Regions from separate parts of the Vibrio sp. YT-19(2023) genome, predicted to be linked through region 1. Evidence: predicted binding sites of a transcription regulator. Region 1 holds the regulator's gene; the other holds the start of a gene.
What was found. The regulator MetJ, encoded in region 1, represses methionine synthesis genes. The targets are predictions, from matches to a motif close to TTAGACNTNTANANGTCTAA.
Positions count from the first base shown of each region.

Region 1 (3,876 bases):
AGACACCAGCAACATCACTCCAAATCGTGACAGTACTGACTTCAGCAAGCGCGCCTATGACCGTTGCAGAATAGTCAGAGCCGTTACGACCAAGTAGAATGGTTTCTCCTGCCTCGTTCTGAGCCATAAAGCCAGTAATTACCACACGTTTATGGTTATGCTGCGCGAGGATCTCTTTAATTAAAGGGTATGAACGAGCGCGATCAACCTCTGGTTGAGTTCCCGCTTCTGCACGTAAAAACGCTCGTGCATCTTGTGCAACCGCAGGGATAGAACGTTGAGATAATAACGCGGCCAATAGGCGAGCAGACCATACTTCTCCGTGCCCCAGTACCGCGGCTTTTTGCGCATTAGTGAGTGGTGCAGTCAGCTCCGAGAGAGTACTGAACTCATCATGTAATAAAGCTAACAGCTCTTCTTTTGCTTCACTCTCCAACAAGCTTTCTATTAGCTCAGTTTGAAACTGTCTTAAGCTTTGAAGCGCTTCATGCGCAATTCGGCCATCTTTATTTAACCCTTCCAAAAACTCAATCAAGCGGTTAGTGGTTTTTCCTGCAGCAGAGACGACCACCAGATCATTTTCTGTCGAATACTCCTTGAGAATACCCACAACGCGTAAGTAGCATTCTGGGTTTGCTAAGCTACTGCCACCAAACTTATGCAGCTGACGTTGTACAGTCATTGTTATCGTCTCCTATTACTGGGTAGCTTTAGCGAACGCTTGTTCTAAATCTGTGATGAGGTCTTGTGCATCTTCCAAACCGACAGACAAACGCAATAGTTGATGAGAGACCCCAGCCTCCGCCAACGCCTCCTCACCCATTGCACGGTGCGTCATGGATGCTGGGTGGCAAATCAAACTTTCTACACCACCTAATGACTCTGCTAATGAAAACAGTTGGAGCTCTTTCACAAACACCTTTAACTGTTCAAACGAACCAGCAAACTCAAAACTCAACATAGAGCCAAAGCCCGTTTGCTGCTTTTTAGCGATGTCATGACCTGGATGTTCCAGCAGGCTTGGATGATAGATAGTTTTAACTAACGCTTGTTTCTGTAGGTAAGCCAGTACCTGCTGTGAGCTCTCCTCATGTACTCGCATACGAGCACCAAGCGTACGAATACCTCGCAGCGTCATATAACTATCGAAAGGTGTGCCCGTTGCACCAATACAATTGCCCCACCATGCAAGCTCTTCTGCATGCGCCTCTGTGTTGGTGATGATTACTCCACCAATTACGTCCGAATGACCGTTGATGTACTTTGTTGTGGAGTGGATAACAAAATCCGCACCTAGCTCTAAAGGTTTTTGGTACACGGGTGTCAAAAAGGTATTGTCCACCGCAACTAACGCGCCGATTTGTTTCGCTTTTTCACAAGTAGCTGCAATATCCACTACGCGAACCAGAGGATTTGACGGAGTTTCTAGCAAAATGAGTTTTGGTTTTTGTGCCAATGCAGCATCTAAAGCCTGTTCGTCTGATTGATCGACAAACTGAACCTTAAAATCGCCTTTGCTAGCTCGGGTATTAAAAAGACGATAGGTGCCGCCATAACAATCGTGAGGAGCAATAATGAGATCATCTGGGCCGAGAAAAGCGGAAACCCATAAATTTAATGCCGACGTACCGCAGTTAGTAACAACCGCTCCTTTTCCAGACTCAAGTTCAGATAGCGCACTTTCCAACAGTCCGCGGTTTGGATTACCAGATCGTGTGTAATCATACTTGGGCACTTCACCAAAAGCAGGAAAACCATAGTTAGTGGAAAGATAAATAGGTGGAACGACAGCATGATATTGGCTGTCTGATTCAATACCAGTGCGTACTGCAATGGTCGCAGGTTTGCGAGTGCTCATGGGTGTATCCTTTCACGGGTAATGACTTCTAAATAGGAATGCGCTATATCTAATGAGTAACATAAAGTGATCAACACGCTTCCTTTGCTGTTATGTTCACTTTACTCGTCAAAAAATGAGACGTCAACACTTCTAGACGTCTATATGTCTTTGCTTATGGCGGTAAATGCAGCTAAAATCAGCACCTAAATTATTTTTAACCGATTACATAAATGAAGGTGTGCAATGGCTGACTGGAATGGCGAATACATTAGCCCATATGCAGAGCACGGCAAAAAAAGCGAACAAGTAAAAAAAATTACCGTCTCTATCCCGCTAAAAGTTTTAAAGGTGCTAACTGATGAGCGTACTCGCCGTCAGATCAATAACTTACGCCATGCAACCAATAGCGAATTGCTATGCGAGGCATTTTTGCACGCGTACACAGGTCAGCCACTTCCGACAGATGAAGACCTTCGTAAAGACCGTCCTGATGATATTCCAACAGAAGTAAAAGCGCTGATGACGGAAATGGGCATCGAATTTGAGTCATTCGACGAAGAATAAAAAAAGCCTGATAAGAGGTTTCAGGTAATGACTCTTGCCTCGAGCCAAATGAATGACATAAAAAATGGGACGCAATAGCGTCCCATTTTTGTGTATCACATCTGAAAGATATATTACTCTGCCATGTAGTTTTCAGGCATCTCGATACGAGCTACACCTGAATTAACCGCCGCCTGAGCAACCGCTTTTGCAACACGTGGTAGCAAACGTGAATCCATTGGTTTTGGAATAATATAGTCCGCACCAAACTCTAGCTTATCAACACCTGCAGCCTTCAATACGGCTTCAGGTACAGGCTCTTTTGCTAGCTCACGAATCGCCTCAACGGCTGCAAGTTTCATTTCATCATTGATTTCACTTGCACGCACATCAAGAGCACCGCGGAAAATGAATGGGAAACACAATACGTTGTTAACTTGGTTAGGATAATCACTACGGCCAGTACCCATGATCAAGTCATCACGAACTGCGTGAGCAAGTTCCGGCTTGATTTCAGGATCCGGGTTAGAACATGCGAATACGATTGGCTTATCTGCCATCAACTTCAACGCTTCCGCTGGCAATAGGTTTGGACCAGATACACCTAGGAACAGATCTGCACCTTCAATCACGTCTTCTAGTGTGCGCTTATCTGTATTGTTCGCAAATAGCTGCTTATATTCATTAAGATCATCACGACGAGTGTGAATCACACCTTTGCGATCTAGCATGTAGATTTTTTCGCGCATTGCGCCGCATTTGATCAGAAGCTCCATACAAGCTACAGCGGCAGCGCCAGCGCCAAGACAAACAATTGTTGAATCTTCAAGTTTCTTACCTTGAAGTTCGATTGCATTCAGCATACCCGCTGCCGTTACAATAGCAGTACCATGTTGATCATCGTGGAATACTGGTACATCACAACGTTCAATCAGACGCTTTTCAATCTCAAAACAGTCTGGTGCTTTAATATCTTCAAGGTTGATACCGCCAAAAGTGTCTGCAATGCTCGCAACAGTATCAACAAATTCATCGATCGTGCGGTGCTTAACTTCAATATCAATAGAGTCAAGACCTGCGAAACGCTTAAACAGTAACGCTTTACCTTCCATCACTGGCTTAGATGCAAGTGGACCTAGGTTACCTAGACCTAGAATAGCGGTACCGTTAGAAATAACAGCAACCATGTTCCCTTTTGCAGTGTACTTGTACACGTTATCCGGGTTTTGTGCGATTTCACGCACTGGCTCTGCAACACCAGGGCTGTAAGCAAGGGCAAGATCACCCGCCGTTTCCGCAGGCTTTGTCAGTTCGACAGCAATCTTTCCTGGAGTTGGATAAGCATGGTAATCCAATGCTTTTTGGCGATGTTCTTCTTCTGGAGTGGCTGCTTGGTGGTTGTCTTCAGACATGGACGTTTCTCTTTTTTATTTTTAGGTAAGGGGGCATAAATTCTATCGGATAGAAATCAAACTTCATAGGCAAGATTGCGA
Region 1 covers NZ_JAWOQN010000063.1:3,018-6,893, forward strand. The annotation lists gene R7E78_RS23530 (bifunctional aspartate kinase/homoserine dehydrogenase II) at 1-682, opposite strand, end outside; gene R7E78_RS23535 (O-succinylhomoserine (thiol)-lyase) at 698-1,858, opposite strand; gene metJ (met regulon transcriptional regulator MetJ) at 2,084-2,404, shown strand; gene R7E78_RS23545 (malic enzyme-like NAD(P)-binding protein) at 2,518-3,795, opposite strand.

Region 2 (3,876 bases), on a different contig from region 1:
GCCTCCAAGGTTTATTCTCTCTCGCGGCTTAACCTCTACTCTAAAGACAAAGCTAGACGGCTTATATCCAAGTGCTTTCTTGATGCTTGGGTATAAGGTGATCACGTTTTAGATCTCACTCACTTTAAATTCGCGTGATTACTACTACGCTTGTTTATATACCTTGTCGAAGAGGAGAGTCGCGATGGATTTAAGCAATGTAGGTAATCTGGACAGCACTATTTTGCTAGGTATCGTCAACGAAAAGCTACGTTTAGAGTGCGACAGTTTTGACGAGTTAGTATCAGTGTATGAGATGGATGTAGAGTCTGTAGTCGGCAAGCTTGATATGCTCGGTTATCAGTACGATCCATTGACTAACCAATTTAAAGCATATCAACGCTAAGCCTTTCATAACCCAAATCTTTTAAGCCACCTTGATTCCGTCAAGGTGGCTTTTACATTGTAGCCTCGCGGTTGCGAAAAAAGCTTGTAAGTAACGCTTTTCTTTCTCTGAGTGACGCGTTGCAGCAAACAAGCGACGCCATAAGCCTTGGCCGAAAGGTTTACTGGTAATAAGACCTTGGCGAGAAAATTCAGAAATCGCCCAATTGGGTAGTGCGGCCACCCCCAATCCAGCAGAGACCATCTGAACTAACATGAGAGTGTTGTCGGCTTGCTTCCATTTCGCAGGTTCTATTCCTGCTGGCTGAAGAAAGTGTTTTACGACGTCTAGCCGTTGTTTTTGAACAGGATAAGAGAGCATGGTTTGATCTGCGAGATCTTGCGGATCAATAATTTCTTTTTCCGCCAATGGGTGGTTGGTTGCGGTAATTAAACGCATTTCAAAGTCGAATAGAGGCTCGTAGTGGACTTCGGATCGAGGTTGGATATCGGAAGTAATAACGAGATCGAGTTCGCCTGCCAATAGAGCTGGGAGTGGTTCAAAGCCAAAACCAGAGGAAAAGTCCAATGTTACGCTAGGCCAAGCAAGTTGGTACTCCCTAAGTGCAGGCATTAGCCATTGGAAGCAAGAGTGACATTCAATGGCCATATGTAATCGGCCATTGACGTCCTCTTTCAAGCTCGCTAAATCATTTTCTGCTCTTGCGAGTTTCGGAAGGATATCTTCTGCAAGACGCAATAGGATTTCTCCCTCAGAAGTGAACTTCACCGGACGAGTCTTTCTCAGGAACAGTTGCCCTCCAATTCGCGCCTCCAAATCTTTGATCTGATGAGACAGTGCCGACTGAGTGAGATGCAAAGCGGTCGCTGTCGCCGTTAGAGAGCCAGTGTCTCGAAGCGAAGTGAGTGTCCGCAAATGTTTTAGCTCTATCATGAATTCCTTTCATCCTTTGTTGCTCGCTATGAACAGAATAGCAATCGTGTAAATAACTTAACGACAAAAAATGGATATGTAAACGTCTAGACGTCTATTTGTTGTTTTTATTTGCGAATCATGTCGCTTCATGATGAATTTTTTTAATAAACAAGTTGAATAAATGGACGTTGTTCTAATATCAGATGAGAGCGATAGTTTAGCCATCCAGACATCTTATTCTTTACCGAAAGATGCTCTGATCCAAACAAATTGAACAAAATTGAGAAAGGAATAGGGACATGGCGACAACGACTCACATACTAGGTTATCCACGCATTGGTGAAAAAAGAGATTTAAAATTCGCTCAGGAGAAATACTGGCGAGGAGAAATTGATCAAGCTGAGCTTAAAAAGGTTGGGGCAGATCTACGCGCCAAAAACTGGCAAACACAAACGGATGCTGGTCTGAGTTTTGCCACCGCTGGCGACTTCGCTTGGTACGATCATGTACTGACGACCACGTTGCTATTGGGTCATGTGCCAAAGCGTCACGCTGATGGTTTCCCTAACCTGGATACGTTGTTCAAAGTGGGTCGCGGTCAATCTCAGGCGGGTTGCAGCTGTGCGGGCGCTGCGGCATCGGATATGACCAAATGGTTCAACACAAACTACCATTACATTGTCCCTGAATTCAGCAAGGACGATACGTTTGAAGTGAGCTGGCCGCAACTGTTTGAAGAAGTCAACGAAGCGCTTCAAGCTGGCCACCAAGTGAAGCCTGTTTTGCTTGGTCCAGTCAGTTACCTTTACTTGGGCAAAGAGGTCGAAGAAGGGTTTGACCGCTTAACCCTGCTACCACGCTTACTTACTGCTTACCAAGCTATTTTGGCAAAGCTAGCAAGTCAAGGTGTTGAGTGGGTTCAGATTGATGAGCCAATTTTGTCACTGGAGCTAGAAAGCAAATGGGCTGATTCGTTTAAGCTAGCCTACCAAGTGATTCGAAGCGATGTAAAAGTGCTGCTAACGACGTACTTTGACTCCGTAAGCGATACGCTAGACAAAATTGTAGAGCTACCGGTGGATGGTTTGCATATCGATTTATCTGCCGCCCCTCAGCAGCTTGACGATGTGGTTGCCAAGTTACCGGAGGGGTGGGTGCTTTCTGCTGGCGTTGTGAATGGTCGTAACGTGTGGCGTTCGGATTTAAGTGCCCAACTCGAGCGTCTACAGCCAGTCAAAGAGAAACTGGGCGACAAACTTTGGGTTGCCAGTTCATGTTCTCTGCTACATAGCCCTGTTGATTTAGCACTGGAAACAGAACTGAGCGAAGAAGTAAAAAGTTGGTTTGCCTTTGCAAAACAAAAAGTGGCAGAAGTCGCCTTGCTTGGCCGAGCGCTCGATGGTGATCAAAATGCGATTCTCGCTTGTGATACCTATAGCCAGCCAATCAAAGCACGTAAAACGGCAACGCATGTGAATAAGCCACAAGTTCAAGCACGTTTAAACAGTATTACTGCATCACTTGCCGAGCGCAGCGCACCTTACGCGGAGCGTGCTGCGCATCAAGCTGAAGTATTGGGCTTGCCTCTGTTGCCAACCACGACAATCGGTTCTTTCCCTCAAACGGGTGAAATTCGTGTTCAGCGCAGTGCTTATCGTACAGGTCAATTATCTGAGTCTGAATATATCCAAGCACTTAAAGGACATATTGCTGACGCAGTAAAACGTCAAGAGGCGCTCGACCTAGATGTGCTAGTTCATGGTGAAGCAGAGCGTAACGACATGGTGGAATACTTCGCTGAGAACTTGGCGGGTTTTCAAACGACCAAATTTGGTTGGGTACAGAGTTATGGTTCTCGCTGTGTGAAACCTGCCATTGTAGTTGCTGACATTGAACGTGAAAAACCGATCACAGTTGAATGGTCGACGTACGCACAATCGCTAACCAGCAAACAGATGAAAGGCATGTTGACTGGACCAGTAACGATTTTATGTTGGACGTTCCCACGTGAAGACATCACACGTCAAGAAATTGCGCAGCAACTTGCTTTGGTACTACGTGATGAGGTGTCTGACCTGCAAGATGCAGGCATCAATATCATTCAAATTGACGAGCCAGCCATTCGAGAAGGTTTACCACTCAAAAAACGCGATCACAAAGCGTACTTAGAATGGGCCGTAAATGCGTTTAAGGTCTCTGCGGCAAGTGCAAAACCAGAAACTCAGATTCACACTCATATGTGTTACAGCGAGTTCAATGAAATCATTGATTCGGTTGCGGCACTCGATGCGGACGTCATTACCATTGAAACATCTCGCTCAAATATGGAGCTGCTGAAAGCATTTGAAGAGTTCAATTACCCGAACGAAATTGGCCCTGGTGTTTATGACATTCACTCACCAAACATTCCTACGGAAGAATGGATTGAAGGTTTAATCAAGAAAGCGGCAGAAAAAATTCCGGCTCAACGTTTGTGGGTAAACCCAGATTGTGGTCTGAAAACACGAAACTGGAAGGAGACAGAAGCCGCATTGGCAAATCTGGTTTCAGCGGCGAAGAAGCTCCGTGCTGAGCTG
Region 2 covers NZ_JAWOQN010000012.1:25,819-29,694, forward strand. The annotation lists gene R7E78_RS10970 (hypothetical protein) at 1-32, shown strand, start outside; gene R7E78_RS10975 (DUF4250 domain-containing protein) at 185-385, shown strand; gene metR (HTH-type transcriptional regulator MetR) at 407-1,318, opposite strand; gene metE (5-methyltetrahydropteroyltriglutamate--homocysteine S-methyltransferase) at 1,600-3,876, shown strand, end outside.
Region 2: metE (5-methyltetrahydropteroyltriglutamate--homocysteine S-methyltransferase) is a predicted target of MetJ. The motif match lies at 1,397-1,416, and genes of this name have one in related genera.